3 regions of the Glaciecola siphonariae genome follow, and region 3 is predicted to be linked to each of the others. Evidence: predicted binding sites of a transcription regulator. Region 3 holds the regulator's gene; each other region holds the start of a gene.
What was found. Region 3 encodes LexA, which represses DNA repair genes until DNA is damaged. Its sites were predicted from a motif close to TACTGTATNNNNATACAGTA; they were not measured.
Positions count from the first base shown of each region.

Region 1: a site for LexA is predicted at 2,146-2,165, ahead of recN (DNA repair protein RecN). Genes of this name have one in related genera too.
Region 2: a site for LexA is predicted at 1,291-1,310, ahead of uvrD (DNA helicase II). Genes of this name have one in related genera too.

Region 1 covers NZ_JBHSGU010000002.1:1,084,216-1,087,504, reverse strand. The annotation lists gene ACFO4O_RS06180 (outer membrane protein assembly factor BamE) at 1-306, opposite strand, end outside; gene recN (DNA repair protein RecN) at 451-2,124, opposite strand; gene nadK (NAD(+) kinase) at 2,254-3,126, opposite strand.
Region 2 covers NZ_JBHSGU010000005.1:442,396-445,684, forward strand. The annotation lists gene ACFO4O_RS13110 (GGDEF domain-containing protein) at 1-757, opposite strand, end outside; gene ACFO4O_RS13115 (hypothetical protein) at 922-1,233, opposite strand; gene uvrD (DNA helicase II) at 1,401-3,289, shown strand, end outside.
Region 3 covers NZ_JBHSGU010000001.1:118,012-121,300, forward strand. The annotation lists gene coxB (cytochrome c oxidase subunit II) at 1-829, opposite strand, end outside; gene lexA (transcriptional repressor LexA) at 1,451-2,074, opposite strand; gene plsB (glycerol-3-phosphate 1-O-acyltransferase PlsB) at 2,255-3,289, shown strand, end outside.

The DNA.
Region 1 (3,289 bases), on a different contig from region 3:
GCCAGTCAGGTCAGTGAGTTTGCCGTCTTCAAAGGTCAAAATAAGATGTTTTTTTACATCCTCACCGCGCTTTCTCATGCCGCGCTTCATCTCATAATAATAATACCAAGTATCATCACTAAAGCTATCTTCAACCACAGGGTTACCTAACACAAAGCGAACCTGCTCTTTGGTCATTTCTACTCTTAACTTGTTCACGTCTTTTTGATCTAAGAAATTACCCTGAGGCACGTCGATTCGATAAATCCAGTCGGTGCAGCCAGTTAAGAGCGTGAACGACAAGATAATAATGCTTAAAAACTTCATACGACTTCCATTTAAAAATTTCGCCAAGATACTACCTTACAAGGCTCTGACCAATCAATGCCTAATTGGTTCAAGTAGCAGTCAGAACGCAATTTGAGACGATTTTGTTTAAAAATTCATCACGAAGTTTGTGTAAGCCATCGTTTATTGTTTTAGTAGGTCTTTAGCGTTCGCAATTGCCGTGTCGGTAAGTTCATCTCCTGCAAGCAAGCGCGCGATTTCATTTACCCGCTCCTCTTTAGTGAGTTTGAGCACTTTTGTTTCGGTGCTAACGCCATCGGTTAATTTAGTAACAAATAACTGATGATGACCTTGTGCAGCAACTTGCGGCAAATGCGTCACGCAAATTACCTGAGACTGCGCCCCCAATTTGTTTAAGAGTTTGCCGACAATCGATGCGGTTTGTCCGCTTATGCCAGTATCAACTTCGTCAAATACTAGGGTAGGGATGCTGTAGTCTCGCGAACGAATGACCTGAATGGCCAAACCAATTCGGGCGAGCTCACCGCCAGACACCACTTTCTCTAGTACGTCTGGTGCTTGGCCGGGATTTACCGATACAAGCAAGCGTATTTCGTCATTTCCTTTTGCACTGGGTGCATTTTGTTCATGATGAGTCAGCGTTGTGCTTACCACCGCGTGAGGCAAATTCATTTGTTTAATACTTTGTGCAATCTCTTCGGAGAGCTTGTCTGCAGCGACCTGACGCGACTTATGTAGCGCATGAGCGCACTTGCGATAATCCTCTAGGGTTTGGGTGTAACTAGCTTCTAAATCAGCAAGCGAGGCTTCTTCGCTCTGTAATAAGGCAAGTTCGGCGGCAAGCTCAGCATGACAAATATGTAGATTTTCTGGCGCTACTGCGTGTTTGCGAGCCAAATCAAGGGCGCTTGCATAGCGCTGCTCAATTGCTTTTAACTGTTCTGGGTCGGTTTCAAGGCCCGATTGATAGTGAGAAAGCTCGGTATAAGCTTCTTCAGCCTGTATCACTGCGCCTTGCAGCAGTTCATGTGCGTCTTTTAATGCAGGGTCAGTATCTAAATTATCGGCTAAGCTCCGAAGGGCGGAGTTTAGCAGTGATAAGGCATTGTTTTGCTCGTCATCTTTTAATAGGTAGCACGACTTTTCGGCGCTCTCGATGAGTTCTTGAACAGAGTTGAGTTTTTTAAAATCGGCCTCAAGCTGTTCAAACTCACCTTCTGATAAAGCAAACAGGTCGAGTTCGTCCACCTGATATTGTAAAAGGCTTACGCGGTCGAGGCGTTGCTGTTGAGCTAGTTGTAGGGCCTTTAGGCGTTTAGATTGTTCGCTGTAATCAAGATAAGCTTGTTTAGTTTTGGCCAAAAGTTCGCTGTGCTGAGCATAGCCGTCTAGCAGTGCTAATTGATTGTCGGGTTTTAAAAACTGATGATGATCGTTTTGACCATGAATGTGAGCAACCATTGCGCCTAAGCTTTTGAGTTGGGCTAAGGTTACCGCAACGCCATTGATGAATGCTTTAGAGCGTCCCTCTTTGCTTACAACGCGGCGAATAAAGCACTCGTCTGGGTTATCGTCTTGTGCAAGCATTTGCTCATTAAGCCAGGCTTTAACTTTGGGTAACTTATTAATATCAAAATGCGTCACAACTTCTGCTCGCTGCGCGCCTTGGCGAACAATATTTGACTCAGCACGTTGTCCTAAACACAAGCCGAGGGCGTCTAGCGCGATTGACTTACCCGCGCCGGTCTCACCGGTGATGGCGGTTAAACCTTTATGCAGACTTAACTCAACATGTTTTACAACGGTAAAATTCTTAATATCTATATGAACAAGCATGATGCACACTCCCGCAATTGATACTGATAATATATACAGTATTTAGCAGTGTGTAAAGACTGGCTTTTAGCTTTGTTTTTGTAATTTTATGATGACGTAAATCGTCAATGCTAGCTTATATGTCGCTACTTAATACAGTTTACTGCCCCAGTTGAGCTTGGTGCGCAGCACATTAAAATAGTTGTAGTCGGGCGGGTGCACTAGGGTCAAATGCTTTTTATTCTTTCGAATTTTTACGTAATCTCCCGGCTCAACCGCTATTACCACATGGCTGTCGCAGCTGATTTGTACGCTATCGGTATTCTTTTTTGAAATTTTGAGCGTGATTTCACTGTTTGCATCTACCACAACCGGTCGGTTGCTTAAGGTGTGTGGAAACATAGGGACAAGCGTAAGAGCATCTAGGTGAGGCACGAGTATCGGACCGCCGCCAGAAAGCGAATACGCAGTAGAGCCTGTAGGTGTGGCAATAATCAAACCATCGGAGCGTTGACTAAACACAAAGTCGCTGCCCACATAGAGCTCAAATTCCATCATGTGTGCCACTTTACTATGGTGCAGTACCACCTCGTTTATCGCGCTATGAGATTGCTGCAACTTATCATCTCGGAACACTTGAGCTTCAAGAATAAAGCGTTTTTCGCGATAGGTTTTATTATTAAATATATGGTCGAGTTGCTGAGGAATATCTTCAGGGTTAATGTCGGTTAAAAACCCTAGGTTACCGCGGTTTACGCCCACCACATCCACGTCGTATTCGGCCAGTACACGTGCTGCGCCAAGCATATTTCCGTCTCCACCCACAACAATGGCGAGGTCTGCTTGTTCGCCTATTTGCGCCATCGACGCGGCATTTGAGCTATCGTTCATGCTCTGAGCTATGCGGTTCTCAATCAATATAGTGCAGTTGCGCTTATTGAGCTCGTCTATCAATATTTCAATACTGCTGTGAGTGGCTTCATGGCTTGGCTTTCCAATTAAACCCACAGTGGTGTACCGCATAAATAACTCTCTTCAAACATAAGCTTAGTAACAGATTATAGAAGCACACACAGCTTGCAAGAAAAAACTGTACTTACCTGTAAAATCTATGTGGTTTACTGAGTAAAAACAAAGCTTAGCTGCGTCTTTTTAATCTTAACCCTTGGAGCAATCGCTTAAATCT
Region 2 (3,289 bases), on a different contig from region 3:
GGGTAATGATGGCACTGAATGCTTTTAATACCTTATCGCCCACATCATGCCCAAAATCGTCGTTGATATGTTTAAAGTGGTCTATATCGAACATGCAAAGCGTTGATGTTGTGTCGTTGACGTGCTGTTGATGCGCAAACTGCGCAAGGGTATCTTGTAAAGACTGACGATTGAAGGCTCCGGTCAAAGGGTCGGTCAGCGACTGTGTGCTAAGCAAATTACGTTGGTTTTCAATTTCTCGAAAACAAAAATACATAAACGAGCCGCAGCCTAAACTGGTCACCATAAAACGCACGAGCACTTTTACGTCAACATAAAAAAAGGCAGTAACAGACGCCACAACAAATAGCACAATCGCGGCTTTTACTGCATATTTTAGCGGCAAAATTAAGTAGTAAGTACACAAAGCCATGTAGGTCCAAAAGGTGCCTATCACGCCAAGTTTTTCAATGGCAAACACGATGGAGAATGCGAGCGCTGGCGCTGCGCCCCATAAATTTAGCCATAGCACGTATTTACCTCTAAACGACGCGACTGTATTAAGTACGCATACAACAAGCACCGCAACCGAGGCAATGCCAATTAGGCTGCGACCTTGATAAAAATTGAGCCAAGAAAACGGCGCGATAATGAGCGCGCCTAAAATACACATTACCAAGACTGAACGCACTAAAAAGCCGTTCTCAACAGGCCCTTCTGGCAGCACGCTTTTTGCAAGCGCGCTTTTAATCCTGATAAGCGTCGGGCTATTACTCATGAAGCTGTATCTATCGCGGTGAATTTTTGCATATCTTTGTATCGACCGCCTAAGCATAAACTAAAACGGTTCATGCTCGGGGTAGCTTGGCCGTGTTATTCCTATATATCGCTTGTTTGAAATCCCTTTGTAGGACTCGCTTTTGGGTAATCACTTTTGGGGAATCACTTTTTAGCGATAACAAAGGTAAGAGGCTTACTGGCGCTTAGTTTGCCGCCGCTTATGGTGACCTTGTCGTCGCGCATCGCCTGTCGCACTTCGCTATTTACCTTATGCATAAATACAATGCGAACAATCACCACTAGCGCAGCAATGGGCATTAATACATTAGCAATGTAAGCATAAGCCTCTAGGCTCGGTACAAAGGTAACAGCCATGAGCAACAACAAAACAAACAACAGTACGTACATAGAATAGGGCCTAAATACGACAACAATTTCATTGTCGGTTTCTGTGCGTTGGTATAGTAGGTTCATGAATAATCCATCGCGCTGTACGCGCTGTTTTAAAAAGCTAATGCTCTAACAATAAAAAACTGTATAAATAAACAGCTATGTGATAAAAACATCACATTGTTTGCTACACTATTGGCAGCTTATTTTACTTAACGTTATTACGCAAAAACGACTTAAAGGTTTACTGAATGGATGTATCACGACTGCTCGACCAACTCAATGATAAACAGCGAGAGGCGGTGGCAGCGCCCAATGCCAATATGTTGGTGCTCGCGGGGGCGGGTAGCGGCAAAACGCGTGTGTTGGTGCATCGTATTGCGTGGATGATGGAAGTTGAAGCCATCGCACCCTTTAGCATTTTGGCGGTTACCTTTACCAATAAAGCCGCAAGAGAAATGCGCGGGCGTGTTGAGCATCTCATGAAAGCGCCTATGAACAGCATGTGGATTGGCACTTTTCACGGGCTCGCGCATCGACTTCTGCGCCTGCACTACGAAGATGCCGGCCTGCCGCAAAATTTTAGTATTCTTGATTCGGACGATCAGTATCGTTTAATAAAACGCTTACTTAAAGCAATGAACTTGGACGAGAAACACTGGCCGGCGAAACAAATCCAGTGGTTTATAAACGGCAATAAAGACGAAGGTCTGCGTGCGGCTCATGTTGAAACCCACAACGACCCAACGCAGCAAAAAATGAAAGAAATTTACGCGGCTTATGAGCAGACTTGCAAACGCTCTGGGCTGGTCGATTTTGCTGAACTCTTGCTGTTAGCCTTTGAGATTTTGCGCGACAATGAGTCGCTTCGTCATCATTATCAAAAACGCTTTAGAGCGGTCTTAGTAGACGAATTTCAAGATACAAACAACATTCAATATGCATGGCTGAAATTGCTCAAAAGCCCTGAAAACAGCATGATGATAGTGGGCGATGACGACCAATCTATTTATGGATGGCGAGGCGCTAACGTTGAAAATATTTCTCACTTTCTAAAAGATTTCCCCTCAAGCATTACCATTCGCCTTGAACAAAACTATCGCTCCACCAGCAATATTTTGCAGGCAGCTAACGCAGTGATTGCCAACAATCAGGGCCGCTTAGGAAAAGACCTGTGGACAGAGGGAGCAGAAGGAAAAAAAATAGCCCTATATGCCGGTTTTAACGAGATGGACGAAGCGCGGTTTATTGTGTCGCGCATCAAGCAGTTTTTTGATGATGGCGCCGCGCTGAAAGACTGCGCTATTTTATATCGTAACAATGCGCAGTCTCGTGTATTAGAAGAGGCTTTACTGCATGAAGGATTGGCTTATCGCATCTATGGCGGCCTGCGCTTTTTTGAGCGTCAAGAAATCAAAGACGCCTTAGCATACATGCGCCTTATAAATAACGTAATAGATGACGCAGCCTTTGAGCGGGTAGTAAACACACCTACTCGCGGGATGGGCGAAAAAACCTTGGCTAACATTCGTAGCCATGCCCGCGAGCACGAGCTGTCGATGTGGGATGCCAGTCAAACTATGCTCAGCGCCAAGCTATTGTCTGGCAGGGCGGCGAATGCGCTTCAAAGCTTTATTGACCTTATCAAAAAGCTGACTGAAAAAGTCGCTCCCCTACCGCTTGAGAAAAAAGCAGACGATATCATTAAGGGGTCGGGCTTATATGCGATGTATCAGGCTGAAAAGGGCGAAAAGGCGCAGGCACGAGTTGAAAACTTACAAGAATTAGTGACCGCCTGTAAGCAATTTGAGGCCCCAGAAGATGCCGAAGAAATGACCCCAATGGCAGCATTTTTAGCCCATGCATCCTTAGAGGCAGGAGATGCACAAGCCGACGCCGACCAAGATGCGGTGCAAATGATGACAATACACACCGCAAAGGGCTTGGAATTTCCCTTAGTCGTGCTTGCCGGTGTTGAAGAGGGTATGTTTCCAAGCAATATGAGTAATGACGAGCCCGGTCGACTTGAAGAAGAACGCAGACTGGCCTATGTGGGCATGACGCGTGCAATGCAACAGTTAGTGATTACCTATGCTGAAACTCGTCGACTTTACGGACAAGACAAATACCACACCGCATC
Region 3 (3,289 bases):
CGCGTTTCCCATCAGTCATCAGCTCTTCCATCGACATGTTCATCGCCAACAAACGCTGCTCTTCTTCTTTGGCACGAATGGCAATCGCTTCTTGTTCTTCAATCCATGCTTGATAATCTGCAGGATCTTTCGCGATGACCACGATGGGCATAAACCCGTGGTCTTTACCACACAGCTCCGCACACTGACCACGGTATACACCGGGCTCATTCACGTTAGTCCATGCTTCGTTTATAAAACCGGGATTAGCATCTTTCTTAACGGCAAAATCAGGCACCCACCAAGAATGAATAACATCATCGGAGGTGATGAGAAAACGCACTTTTTGGCCAGTAGGAATCACGAGAGGACGGTCAACTTCGAGCAGATAGTTTTCGCCCTTTGTAAACTTGTTGCGGATTTGTTCTTGCTGAGTAGCGAGTGTAGAGAAAAACTCAACATCGTTATCCATGTACTTGTAATGCCATTTCCACTGAGAACCAGTGACCAATACCGTCAGGTCAGGTTTAGACACGTCTTCCATATCTATCAGCGTATTTGCCGCTGGCACAGCCATGGCAATGAGGATTAAGAACGGCACTACTGTCCACGCAATCTCTACTTTTACATTTTCATGGAAATGCGCAGGTTTAGCGCCCTTGGACTTACGGTGTTTCACCATTGAGTAAAACATAACCCCGAAAACCAACACAGCAATGCCTATGCAGATGTAGAACATCATCATATGTAGGCCATACACCTGTTGGCTAATCTCTGTTACGCCTGGACGCAGGTTTAAATCTGACCGCTCACCAGCAGTAGTGGCTAGCGACATCATCGGCGCACTCATCAATAGAGTACTTAAAGCAATTTGCAGCGACTTCACACTTGACTCCCAAAATTGAGGTTGACGCATTATGTGTTTTATCAAAATTTACAGCTTAAGTAAGCGTGTTTCGATACGAATTAACGTCGGATGTTATTAGAATGTGAATAACTGTATAATGATTAATCAAACAAAAGCTTACGTCTAGTACTTTTTGGAGAAAAACCATACAAACAGTTCGAATTATCCACGAGTTTGCTGTTTTTTTAATCAAAAGAAAATAAAGCGTGTAAAAAACAAACACCATGCTGTGAATTTTTTGTTACGCAAATATAAAATTTTGCGCAATGGCTCGCGCGATTGTGAGAGAGAATCTAGATAAATATCTCAATAAAAAAAGCAAAAAAACTCGCCGTCATGTTTCTATAAGGGCGAGTTTCAGTTGATTTATATTTGGGCGAGAATTACCAAGCCGTTTACCCTAATTTGAGCGTAGCGCTTTCTCGTTAAGTTCACAGCATGAAACTACTACTCGCATTTTCTCGACATTCGAGCCAAAGCGAGTTGAGATTCGCATGCCAGCAATAGGTGAGAGTGACACCAACAGGGCTAATTGCCGGCGGAGGCCAATTAGGCGAAGGCCCTCTAATTGAAGTCTACATTATCCCGAATAACGCCAACCGCTAGTCCCTCAATTTCAAAGTATTGAGAGCGTAGGTCTACCTCAATGGGCGAAAAGTCATCATTTTCGGCATGCAAAATCACTAATGGCCCTTTCTTCTCGAAGCGTTTTACCGTCACATCTTCGTCAATACGTGCCACCACAACCTGCCCGTTTCGCACATTATTAGTTTTGTGTACGGCAAGCAAATCACCGTCCATAATGCCGATTTTCTTCATACTCATACCGTTAACACGCAATAAAAAATCTGCGCCCGGATGAAACATTGCAGGGTCTACTTTATAGTGAGAGTCAACATGCTCTTGCGCCAATATAGGTTGTCCGGCTGCAACACGGCCAATCAAAGGAATGCCTTGTTCAACATTGTCTTCGAGCGCGCAGTTCAATCGAATGCCTCGAGAAGTACCCGGAAGAATTTCTATTACGTTCTTTTTTGCAAGCGCCTTCAAATGCTCTTCTGCCGCGTTAGCGGATTTAAAGCCGAGTTCGCGCGCTATCTCAGCGCGAGTAGGGGGCATGCCCGTATCTATCATGGTAGATTTGATCAGATTGAGCACTTCTTCTTGACGTGGAGTTAGTGGACGCATAACCAGCCTGTTTTTCTATACAGTTAAGTCGAGTATAACTTTTTAATCGCAAAGCGCAACACTCTTGTTAAGGTTTGTGGTGATGATCACGCCTTTTGACCTTTTTTGAACAACGCTTATTAATATTCCACTTTCGCAAAGCGTGTTATTATTCAGTGACTAAGTTAGTTCGGAGCGCACATGCTAAATATTGGTTCTGCCTTTCGTTGGCTCGTATCGAAAGCGGTTGGTTGGTTAGTGTCGGTAAAAAGTGTCCCTGCAAATCTTGAAAAAGAATTGGGCATTGATAAAAGCAAACCCATTTTATATTTGTTGCAAACGGAGTCTTTTACAGACCAAGTTGCCCTTGAAAAGTCAACCAAAGCATTGGGATTGCCGAGCGTTTTTGAGCCTATTGAAATTGCCGGACAAGAACGGAAAAGACGCTATTTTTTAACACGTCCACAAAGCCTTTTAACGCGCCGGGTGTCTAAGACATCGATTGAAGATGTTTTTACCGAGTACTTTCATCTGCACCGCGAACACCCAGAAATCGATTTACAAATTCTGCCTGTGTTTATTTCGTGGGGTCGCTCGGCCGGAAAAGAAAAAAGCGGCTTTGCGCAGCTTTTTGCTAGCAAAGCCTCACCCAACTGGTTAAGAAAGTTATTTATTGTGTTGATATTTGGCCGCGATAACTTTGTTAGTTATTCGCCTGCGGTTTCTACCCGCCAAATGTCGCAACTACACGGCAGCGACAAGCAAATTGCTCAGAAACTTGTACGCGTTGCCCGCACCCATTTTCAGCGCAAACGACAAACGCTTTCTGGCCCTACACTGCTCGAACGACAAACCTTATACAACTCAATTTTAGGCGCAAGCTCAGTAAAGAGCGCTATTAGCGATGAGGTGAAGCACAAAGCAATTAGTTACGAAAAGGGCCGAGAAGATGCGCTCGCATACATCAACGAAATTTCTGCTGACTATCGTGAAGGCTTAATTCGCATAGGCGACAGATTGCTCAAACGTGTATGGAATAAAATTTACGATGGCATTGAAGTAGGTCATCCTGAACGTGTGCGTGAGCTTGCACAAAACGGCCATGAAATTATCTACGTACCCTGCCATCGCAGCCACATGGACTATTTGTTACTCACCTATGTGATTTATCATGAAGGTTTAGTGACGCCGCACATTGCAGCGGGGATTAATCTCAACTTTTGGCCTGTCGGCGGT